DNA from 3 places in the Paeniglutamicibacter sp. ORCA_105 genome. Region 2 is predicted to be linked to each of the others. Evidence: riboswitches for the same ligand, from Rfam matches in the RefSeq annotation. Region 2 holds a riboswitch; each other region holds the start of a gene.
What was found. Region 2 has a riboswitch for glycine ahead of ACIPUB_RS17450 (DUF5058 family protein). Riboswitches for the same ligand answer to the same signal wherever they lie in the genome.
Positions count from the first base shown of each region.

Region 1: linked by a shared signal. The riboswitch ahead of gcvP (aminomethyl-transferring glycine dehydrogenase) and the one ahead of ACIPUB_RS17450 (DUF5058 family protein) in region 2 are both predicted to bind glycine.
Region 3: linked by a shared signal. The riboswitch ahead of ACIPUB_RS03815 (hypothetical protein) and the one ahead of ACIPUB_RS17450 (DUF5058 family protein) in region 2 are both predicted to bind glycine.

Region 1 is NZ_JBIXLM010000051.1:18,884-22,523, forward strand. Features, by position in the region: gene ACIPUB_RS18185 (SGNH/GDSL hydrolase family protein) at 1-15, shown strand, start outside; gene ACIPUB_RS18190 (VIT family protein) at 88-810, shown strand; gene ACIPUB_RS18195 (NADPH-dependent F420 reductase) at 907-1,584, opposite strand; glycine riboswitch at 1,861-1,961, shown strand; gene gcvP (aminomethyl-transferring glycine dehydrogenase) at 2,140-3,640, shown strand, end outside.
Region 2 is NZ_JBIXLM010000046.1:13-3,652, forward strand. Features, by position in the region: gene ACIPUB_RS17445 (hypothetical protein) at 1-741, opposite strand, end outside; gene ACIPUB_RS17450 (DUF5058 family protein) at 769-1,518, opposite strand; glycine riboswitch at 1,691-1,781, opposite strand; gene ACIPUB_RS17455 (nuclear transport factor 2 family protein) at 2,128-2,493, shown strand; gene ACIPUB_RS17460 (DUF4011 domain-containing protein) at 2,620-3,640, shown strand, end outside.
Region 3 is NZ_JBIXLM010000005.1:60,029-63,668, reverse strand. Features, by position in the region: gene ACIPUB_RS03825 (O-succinylhomoserine sulfhydrylase) at 1-959, shown strand, start outside; gene ACIPUB_RS03820 (hypothetical protein) at 1,204-1,371, shown strand; glycine riboswitch at 1,446-1,543, shown strand; gene ACIPUB_RS03815 (hypothetical protein) at 1,702-1,905, shown strand; gene cycA (D-serine/D-alanine/glycine transporter) at 1,960-3,444, shown strand; gene ACIPUB_RS03805 (hypothetical protein) at 3,537-3,640, opposite strand, start outside.

The DNA of each region.
Region 1 (3,640 bases), on a different contig from region 2:
CCGTCAGCGCCGTAGGACCTGCCCGTCCCGCCGAATGCGAGGACCCGCCGCTGGCCAATGCGGCGGACTGGTGCTTTGCTGGTGTCCATGGACCAGCAGGAGATGCAGCATGAGGGCGAACCCCACGACCAGGGCCTGGCCGAAAGGCTGAATTGGCTGCGGGCCGGGGTTCTCGGCGCCAATGACGGAATCGTCTCGGTGGCAGCGGTCGTGGTCGGCGTCGCCGGTGCCACCACGGCCACGGGTCCGGTGGTGGTGGCCGGTGCCGCCGCGGCGATCGGCGGCGCCATATCCATGGCGCTGGGAGAATACGTCTCGGTGTCCAGCTCGGCGGACTCGCAGAAGGCGCTCATTGAAAAGGAGCGCCGGGAACTGGCCGAGATGCCCGAGGAAGAACTGGTTGAACTCGCCGGTCTCTACGAGGCCAAGGGGCTGAGCCCCGCAACGGCACAGCAGGTTGCCAGGGAACTGACCGAGCACGACGTGCTCAAGGCACACCTCGATGTCGAGCTGCAGCTGGACGAGGACGAGGTGCTCAACCCGTGGAATGCCGCAATCGCCTCGGCCATCGCGTTCACGGTGGGTGCGGCATTGCCCTTCGCCACGGCGGTGTTCCTGCCCGTGGGCCTGAGGATTCCGGTGACGTTTGCGGCAGTGCTGCTGGCGCTTGCGGTGACCGGGGCGACGGGTGCACGGCTGGGCGGGGCCTCGGTGCTGCGGCCCACCCTGCGGGTGCTGATCGGAGGGGCCGCGGCGCTCGCCGTCACGTTCGCCATCGGTTCGTGGCTAGGCGTCTCGGGAATCGTCTAGGCCCGAACACCTCCCACCGAGGCAACGCACGAGGGGACGGAACCGCCGGTGGCGGTTCCGTCCCCTCGAATGTCCCGGATTGGGCAGGCGGGGGTCTTAGCCCACGACCGTCAGCGCGGTTCCCCAGTTGAAGTCGGGCAGCGCCGGATTGACCTGCATGGCCATGATCAGCAGCTGGAAGCCCTCGAGCTCACGGGCGTGGTGCAGGCCGCCGACCTCCAACGGGCGCATGCCGGCGGCGGTGACGAACGCCGCGACCTCGCCGCGGGCGGATTCCTCGCCGGCAACGAAGACATCAAGCGGCTTGCCGTCGGCGGAGCCGGAAGTCAGCGGACCTGCGAAGGTGGTGTTGAAGGCCTTCACGACGGTGGCGGAGGTCAAGGCGGAGATTTCCTGGGCGGCCGAGCTTCCTGCTGCGGTGGTCAGCGAGTCAAAGGTTGCGAAGTCCACCGGGTTGGTGATGTCGACCAGGATCTTGGAGTCCAGTGCCGAACCCTGGGCCGCGACGTATTCCTTGGCGGCGTCGAAGGGCAGGGCCAGGACGACGATGCGGCCAGCCGGGACTTCGGCGGTGCTCCCGCTGGTGATTCCGGTACCGAGGTCGGCGGCAAAGGTGGCTGCGGTCTCGGTGGAGCGGGCCAGGACCTGCAGGCTCTTGCCGGCGGCGATCGAACGGGTGGCCAGCGCGCGGCCCATGTTGCCGGTGCCGATGATGGTGATGTCGATGTTCATGTCGTTCTTCTTTCCAAAGAGTCGAGCGAGGAAGTTCTTCATGTGATCCTCAAATCCTGTTTGTTGAACCTTCAAGTAATACGATAGACCCCAATTGGTTGAAGTGTCAAGTATTATAGGATGAACCGGTTGAAAATTCTCTAAGTGCCTCCAGGATCGTGACCCGCTGGGCCAGGGGTCGCCCGGGGTGCAATGTGTGCCCTCGCGCCGGGAGCGGCCCGCTTAAAAGGCGTGCTGCTTCATCCTGGCATGCCCGTGTTGTCTGGCTCACGCATCGCCGGTAGGATGGTGATCGTGCCTCGAAGGGGGCGCAGCCACTGACATGCGGCGGGAGAGTCCCGTTCAACGTAAGTTGGTCGGGCGCCGTAGGAGCAATTCCTCCCCGGGAAACTCTCAGGCCCCCGTACCGCCGCGAAGAGGCAACTCTGGAAAGTAGCAACACCGCCGTTCGGCGGTGCGGCTCACCGAAGGTGCAAGCGTGCCCCGCCCTCACGGACCGGCGCAACGCGGAAACTCTCAGGTCAAGCAACAGGGTCGGGGAGGAACTTTGCAGCTCGTTCGGTGTGTACGCACGCCGATGACCCAATGGAGTTCCCCATGACCGTGACCCCGTCCGCTGAGTTCGTCGCCCGCCATATTGGCCCGCAGGGCAGCGACATCGACACCATGCTTGCCCAGCTTGGTTATTCTTCCATCGACGAAATCGTCGACACCGCCGTTCCCGCCGACATCCGCCAGAGTGAACCCCTGGACCTGCCGGCTCCACGCACCGAAGCAGAGGTCCTTTCGGACCTGCGCGTGCTGGCAAACAAGAACGTCATGAAGACCCAGATGATCGGCCAGGGTTTCTCCGACACCTTCACGCCGCCGGTGATCCTGCGCAATGTGCTCGAAGACCCGGCCTGGTACACGGCCTACACCCCGTACCAGCCGGAAATCTCCCAGGGTCGCCTCGAGGCGCTCATCAACTTCCAGACCATGGTCATGGACCTGACCGCGATGCCGATCGCCAACGCCTCGATGCTTGACGAAGCCTCCGCCGTCGCCGAGTCCGTGCTGCTGATGCGCCGTGGCAACAAGGCAAAGGGCACCGCCAAGACCGTGCTCGATGCCAACCTCTTCCCGCAGACCATCGCCGTGGTTCAGGGCCGCGCCGAAGCCCTGGGCTTCGAGGTCGAGATCGCGGACCTGTCCAAGGGCCTGCCCGAGGGTGACATCTCCGGCATCGTGCTGCAGCAGCCGGGCAACAACGGCGCCGTGGTTGACCACACCGCCGTCATCGCCGCCGCCAAGGAGCGCGGCGCGATGGTCACCATCGCCGCCGACATCCTGGCACTGACCATGATCCCCGCCCCGGGTGAGCAGGGTGCCGACATCGCCGTGGGCAACACCCAGCGCTTCGGCGTCCCGCTGTTCTTCGGTGGCCCGCACGCCGCATACCTGGCAGTGCGCACCGGCCTGGAACGCCAGCTGCCCGGCCGCCTGGTCGGCGTGTCCAAGGACGACGCCGGGTTCCCGGCCTACCGCCTGGCACTGCAGACCCGCGAGCAGCACATCCGCCGCGAGAAGGCCACCTCCAACATCTGCACCGCCCAGGCGCTGCTGGCCATCACGGCCTCGATGTACGCGGTCTACCACGGCCCCGCTGGCCTCAAGCGCATTGCCCAGCGCGTCCACAACCACGCCCGCACCATCGCCACCGTGCTCTCCGGTGCCGGACTGGAACTGGTTGCCGACTCCTTCTTCGACACCGTGCAGGTGAAGGTCGCCGACTCGGCCGCCATCATCGCCAAGGCCGAGGAAGCGGGCATCAACCTGCGCCGCGTGGATGCCACCACCGTGGGCATCTCCACCGACGAAGCCACCACTTCGGCACACGTTGCGGCCATCGCCGGTGTCTTCGGCGTCACGGGTGAGGACTTCAAGGCAGAGGGCTTCGAGCTGGCGGCATCGTTGCAGCGCACCAGCGACTACCTGAGCCACCCGATCTTCAACACCATCAAGTCCGAAACCCAGATGCTGCGCTACCTGCGCAAGCTCTCGGACCGCGACCTGGCCCTGGACCGCACCATGATCCCGCTGGGATCATGCACCATGA
Region 2 (3,640 bases):
AACCGGACCCTCGGGCCTGGCCTCCAGCGGCACGTCCTCCGGAGTCCCCAGGGTCTTGCGGTCGCGCAGCACCCAGGCGAGCACGGCGGTGGCAATCACGGCAACGGCGGTGGCGAACAGGTTCATCCCGGGAATCAACGGGACCAATACGAAGATCACCACAGCCGATACGGCCAAGGCGATCACCGCGGAGCGCGGTGCCTTCTGACTCACGATGGCCTGAATGATTACGGCGCCCAACACGGTGGGCAGGATGTACAGCTGGACGGTCTGCACGATATCGGTGGGAATCACACTGACCAGCCACGTTCCCAGCAGGCCCACGAAGATGAACAGCGAAGTCAGGTGGACTGCAGCCGCACCGCAAATGGCGGCAACCGCGGCCAGCTCACCCTTGCGGGTGCCCGGCTTCACCCCGATGGTCGATTGCGCGATCATGGCAGCAGGAAGGAGCTTATTGGAAATGTTGCCGATCATGAACGCCTGGTACATCGAGGAGGCGCCAAGGATCGGGAAGTAGGTCAACGGCTCCACAATCCAGATCACGCCGAAGACGGCGGCCAGCGCGGCGAAGGCCGTCAGGACGGAGGAAAGCTCGATGTCCAACCCGGAAAAGAAGACCAGGTAGGTCGGGGCCGCCAGGGAGAGGATGAGGCCGATGATCATAGTGATCCGGCCCCAGCGGGAGGTGGTTTTGTCGAAGGCGCTGAGCGCCTGGTGCAGTTCTGCTGTCTTACTCATCATGTGCTCCTGAAATTCTCGGCTGCGCTAAACGCGGGTTGCTGCGTAGGTGATGGTGAGGGCCAGGATGATGGCTATGCCCAAGGCCCATTCCTTGATCCACGGCTTGTTCACCCGTTTGGCGATGACCATCAGGACGGTCATGATCGCCGCCGAGGACAGGAATGCAACCACATGGATCCACGACTTGGGCAGTTCGGCCATGCCCAGAACCATGAATGCGGCCATCATTGCGGCACCGGGGACCACCAGCATGATGGCGGGGTTGACCTTGCGCAGTGCCGAGTCGCCGCGCTTGAGCAGCGGGGTGAAGATGAGGGTGGCGATCATCCACATGGCACCGCCGAGGCTCATCGCGGCCAGGGCCAGGCCGAAGACGGCCTGGGTGTAGGTGGGGCCACCGAGTTCGGCTCCCACGGTTTTGGCGGAGATTGCGGCAGCGGCGGTTTCGTAGGACACCGACCCGATCAGGCCGATGCGCACGAGCACGGCAGGTGTGCCGAAGATCGTCAGCAGTGCGACGGCGACCAAGACCACGGCCAGCGAGGGACCCAAGGCGGAGATGGCGCCGGCTCGGAAGCTGGTCTTGAGTTCTGCCTGCGTCATTCCGATATGAGGCGCGGCGATGCGGGCGGCCTTCATGTAGATGATGCTCTGGACGATGATGACCAGGAAGACGCCAATGGCGCAGGCCCAGAGGATCGGCGAGTTGGCAACGGCGAGGATATCCGTGGAGTTGTTGTCCACAACTGCGGGCAATATGGCAGGTACGTGCATGGGGGAGTTCTACCGTTCATCGAAGGGTTCAGTGCGGTGATTGCTGGCCATTGATGATGCCGGTTGCCACCGTGCCCGCTCTGTCCTGAACCTGAAAGTGAAACCAGTGCCCCATGGCACTGGTGTGCTTCGTCGGTGAGCCACCTGTCCCGGCGGCTGCTCTCCAGAGTTTCCTCACGCGGCTGTTCCTGGTACCTGAGAGATTGCGGGTGCTTGCCCCTTCGGTGCCCGAGTGGTGTCCGGGACTCTCCAGCCGCGCGTGATCGGAAGACTATTCAGTTGTCGGCGGCTGCTTTACCGCTTGGGACCACAATACTTGACGTGGGTCACAGTGACTCTTTTGTGTCACGACCGAACGGTCATGAATATGTGTTTCCGATCCGGAGCCGGACGGTGTAGGGGCCTGAGAGCGTGGCCGGTCCCCAACCAAGCTCCCGTATCGAATGGAACTCGGGCTGACAAGTGTTCCCTCGTGATGCGTTGGTGGATACCCTTTGACAGTCGGCATCCCTTCTTACCCTGGCCCCCCATGTTGCCGAGTGGCCGAAGCACACGCACGGGCCGATTGCCCACCAAAGCGCCACACACGGAATCACGGAGGTTTCATACATGTCTGCCAACAAGGAAACCGTCAGGAAGTACATCGACGGATTCAACAAGTCGGATCATGCCCAGATCCTGTCGTGCCTGACCGACGACATTGAATGGACGGTCTTTGGCCACTTCCGGCTCAGCGGCAAGGATGCCTACGACCAGGCGATCGAAAGCCCCGACTTCAGTGGGCCGCCGGTACTGGAAATAGTGCGCTTGGTCGAAGAGGGCGACGTGGTGATGGCCGAACTGTCCGGCGAGGCGCACCGGGCCAACGGCGAGATCATGCGCATGGCCATGGGAGAGGTATTCGTGATGCGCGATGCCTTGATCGCCGAACGCCGCGCCTTCGTCATCGAACTGACCGAGAGCGAGTACAAATAGACGCCGGTCCTTGTTGATCCCACGCCGCGTGACCCGCAGGTCACCGCGCATCTGGGATAGGTTCTTAGGAGGGCAACGGCAGCCGTGTTCGGGTGGCCGGGCGACGACTACGGGATGGGTAACTGGATGAGACTGCGGGAATTCGTCGGTGCGGGACTGGACATCGTCTCGGGTGCATTGACTCCATTCATCGCCGATCTTCTTGCCCGACAGAACCAGGCGGCCGGCTGGACCGGGCTGCTCGGTCGGCTCGACGATGCCCTGGGATCCGCAGCTTCGTCCGACCCCAAATTGTCCATTCAACTCGACCGGCTGATCGCCGCGCCCGGCACCGTGGATCACCTGATCGAACTTTCGCCTCAGCAACATCGGTTGGCCCTTGAATTGCGGGATCTGGGCAAGGCGTGGGAACACGGGGCAGGGTTTGGCGCCGACACCGTCCAGCGGGGCCTGCAGGCCTGCTCGGAGTTCCTGCGGTCCCTGGAGCTGGAGCACCCGGCACGGCGCGTGGAGGACCTGGCCGCTGCCGCGGCACACCGAGTCGATGATCCTGACGCACTGGAGGACGCCGATTCCGATTCGGGAACGAGCGGGAACGGCGGGCCCCTCCGGGTCGAGTTCGCACACAGCCCATCGGTCAACTACGCCACGGCCTACACCCATGCCCGCATCCTCGAACGGGTGGTGCTCGAGAACCGCGGCGAGCAGCCTCGAAGGGTACTCGTGACTGCGGTGGTGATGAGCGCCAACCTGCCGGTCTCCGCGGTGGCAAAGCACAGCCTGGACTTGCCGCCCGGAGTGAGCACGCTCCACGACCTGGACGTGGTGTTGGATCCGGCGACCTTCGCCCGGATCGATACCCGCAGTCCGGGAAAACTCATCGTGCGGGTGGCCGAAAACGGAAAATTGGTCGCCGAGGCATCCGGCGAGGTCGAACTACTGCCGGCAAGTTATTGGCCGGGTTCAGGAACCCAGGCCAACGCCGAGCTGCTGGCCGCGTTCGTGCAACCACAGCACCCGCTGCTCGCAGAGATCCTCTCCGAAGCCGGGGACCTGTTCCGCATGCGCACCGGCAACGAAACCCACGACGCCCGCCAGGGCGGTGCGGAGCGGGTGGACCAATCCGTCGAGTGCATTTTCGAGGTGC
Region 3 (3,640 bases), on a different contig from region 2:
AAGCCTGCTTCGCCACGGCCAGCGGCATGTCCGCGGTCTTCACCGCACTGGGCGCGCTGCTGGCGGCCGGGGACCGCGTAGTTGCGTCCCGGAGCCTCTTCGGTTCCTGCTTTGTGGTGCTGAACGAGATCCTGCCACGCTGGGGTGTGGAAACCGTGTTCGTGGACGGTCACGACCTCGCGCAATGGGAACGGGCGCTCGCCACTCCGGCCACCGCGGTCTTCTTCGAATCCCCCTCGAACCCGCTCCAGGAGCTGGTGGACATCCGCGCCGTCGTTCAGCTGGCGCACGACGCGGGGGCGCAGGTCGTGGTGGACAACGTCTTCGCCACGCCGCTGCTGCAGCGGGCGACGGAGCTGGGCGCCGATGTCGTGGTGTATTCCGGAACCAAGCACATGGACGGGCAGGGCCGGGTCCTCGGCGGCGCGGTCCTGGGACGCAAGGATTTCATCGACGGACCGGTCCGGAACTTGATGCGGCACACCGGTCCCGCACTGAGCCCGTTCAACGCCTGGACCCTGCTCAAGGGCCTGGAGACCATGAAACTGCGCGTCGACTACTCGGTGGCTTCGGCGTTGAAGATTGCCGGCTGGCTCGAGGACCAGCCGGGCGTAAGCCGTGTCATCTATCCATTCCTTGAATCGCATCCGCAATACGACCTGGCTCGAAGCCAGCTGAGCGGCGGCGGCACGGTCGTGACGTTCGAACTGGACCCGGGCCGCGGCCCGGCCAAGGAAGCGGCATTCCGACTGCTCAACGGCCTGAGGCTGGTTGACATCTCCAACAATCTCGGCGATGCCAAGTCCCTGATCACCCATCCGGCGACCACCACCCACCGCGCCATGGGTCCGCAGGGGCGCGCCGCGATCGGGCTCGGCGATGGAGTCGTGCGTCTGTCCGTCGGGCTGGAAACGACCGATGACCTCCTGCGGGACCTGGACGCTGCCCTGGGCAACTGAGCAGGCAAGGCCACGATGGCGTTTCGGACGCGGCAGACAGGCAGCACAAGGTTCCGGCTGCCGGCCGGAGGGGGCGGAGCTGGCGTTAACCGCAGCTGGTCCTTTTGCGTCCGCCGACGTGAAACCGGACTTCTCGATGGCAGTCGTCGTGTGAAACCCGCACGAAACACGGACTGGATGACCGTTACAGGGTGGAAACAGCGACGAAAACCGCTGGGCAATCCGGGTTGCTAGCGTGGCACCCATGACGCAGACCAAGCCCCCCGCAGCACCCGAGCCCGCCGTTGTGCAGGACGCAGCCATCAAGGAATCCCTCGAGGACCGCACCCACCGCCTCGCCCACGAGGATGACGAATCCCCGTTGGCGGATCCGCTCCACATCAGAATGACATTTTTCGACCCTGCGCTGTAATGAAATGTTGTGCGGTTTGCGTCACGGGAAAACTTTCGCGTAGATTGTGACAGCAGTCACAAGAAAATCGCCGTCGACACGTGGCGGGAGAGTCCCGCCCAAACCATGGGCGGGCGCCGTAGGAGCAATTCCTCCCCAGGAAACTCTCAGGCCCCCGTACCGCCACGAAGAGGCGAATCTGGAAAGAAGCACGACGAAGTTTCGTGCTCACCGAAGGAGCAAGTCCCCCACCCATTGCGGGCAGGGATGGAAACTCTCAGGTCAGTAAACAGATTGGGGAGGAACCAAGAACAGCACGGCACCGTCCGTGCACGATTCGGGAGTTCCCCCATGACGCTCACCACCCACGCCACTGCCCGGTTGCCCCTCGACGCGCCTTCCGGCCAGCTTCTCGATCCTGCCTTGCGGGATCAGGAGTTTGCCACTCGCGACGATGTGCTCTCCTGCAAGCGCAACGGCCTGGGAATGAGCGCCGCGGAGAACGACGCGACACACGCGACCGAAGACTTGGCCCCACTCGGCGACGGGCACTAGGGAATCACCATGGCGCGTCACCGAAGCACCACCATCCACTTGGAAGGCAACAGCATGAGCAACAACAGTTCCGCACCCAACCTCGAGCGCGGGCTCTCCAACCGCCACATCCAGCTGATCGCGATCGGCGGTGCCATCGGCACTGGCCTGTTCATGGGCTCCGGCAAGACCATTGCGGTCGCCGGCCCCTCCGTGATCTTCGTATACATGATTATCGGCTTCATGCTCTTCTTCGTGATGCGTGCGATGGGCGAACTGCTGCTGAGCAACACCAATTACAAGAACTTCTCCGACTTCGCCGGGGACATTCTGGGCCCCTGGGCGGCATTCTTCACCGGCTGGACGTACTGGTTCTGCTGGGTGGTCACAGGCATCGCCGACGTCGTGGCGATCTCCCACTACGTGGCGTACTGGTGGAAGGACCTGCCGCTCTGGATTCCGGCCGTGGTCTGCATCCTGCTGCTGGTGGCCCTGAACCTGCCGAGCGTGAAGAACTTCGGCGAGACCGAGTTCTGGTTCGCCTTGGTCAAGATCGTCGCCATCGGCGCACTGATCGTCGTCGGCCTGGTCATGATCATCACCGGCTTCGAGAACAACGGCGCCACCGCCTCCTTCGCAAACCTCTGGAACGACGGCGGGATGTTCCCGACCGGCTTCATGGGCTTCGTCGCCGGCTTCCAGATCGCAGTGTTCGCGTTCGTCGGCATCGAGCTGGTGGGCACCACCGCCGCCGAGACCAAGGACCCGGAAAAGACCCTGCCCAAGGCGATCAACTCCATCCCGATCCGCATCCTCTTCTTCTACGTTGGTGCGCTGGTCATCCTCATGGCCGTCCAGCCATGGAAGCTGTTCAGCGCCGAGGAATCCCCGTTCGTGGGCATGTTCGCCATGGCCGGCCTGGTGGGCGCCGCCGGCATCATCAACTTCGTGGTGCTGACCTCGGCCACCTCCAGCGCGAACTCCGGGATCTACTCGACCTCTCGCATGATCCACGGCCTGGCAGAGGAAGGCGACGCACCCAAGGGCTTCGCCAAGCTCTCGAGGACCAAGGTCCCGCGCAATGCACTGCTGTTCTCCTGCATGTTCCTGCTCGCCGGCGTGGCACTGCTCTACGCCGAGGGCGGCGTGGCCGAGGCCTTCACCCTGGTCACCACCATTTCGGCACTGTGCTTCATGTTCGTCTGGTCGATTATCCTGATCAGCTACCTGGTCTACCGCAAGCGCCGCCCGCAGCTGCACGCGGCCAGCAAGTTCAAGATGCCCGGCGGAACCTTTATGCCCTACGTGGTCCTGGCCTTCTTCGGATTCATCCTCTGGGCGCTGACCACCCAGGCCGACACCATGGCCGCACTGCTCTTCACCCCGATCTGGTTCGTGGCTGTCGGAATCGGCTACGTGATCCTGCGCAGCAAGCCGCAGCACGCCGAACTGCGTGCGATGCACGCGGCCAAGGTCGCCCAGGAGCGCATGACCGCCGCGTCGTTCAACGCCAGCGTCGTCGTCGACGAGGCGGAGCTGAAGGAGCCGGCCGCGAAGTAACTCCGTCCGCGGAGCAACAATTCGGTGCCATCCGGCACCCAGGAATCCGGTACGACGTCGGGGCCGCTTCCCTTGGGGAGGTGGCCCCGACGTCATGTCGCCGTGTGCCGCCCGCGGCCGGTGCGCAGCGCAGGCTCCGGGTTCCAGGTCCGTTTGGTCTCGAGATACCAGAAGTAGACAAAGAGCGCGATCTCGT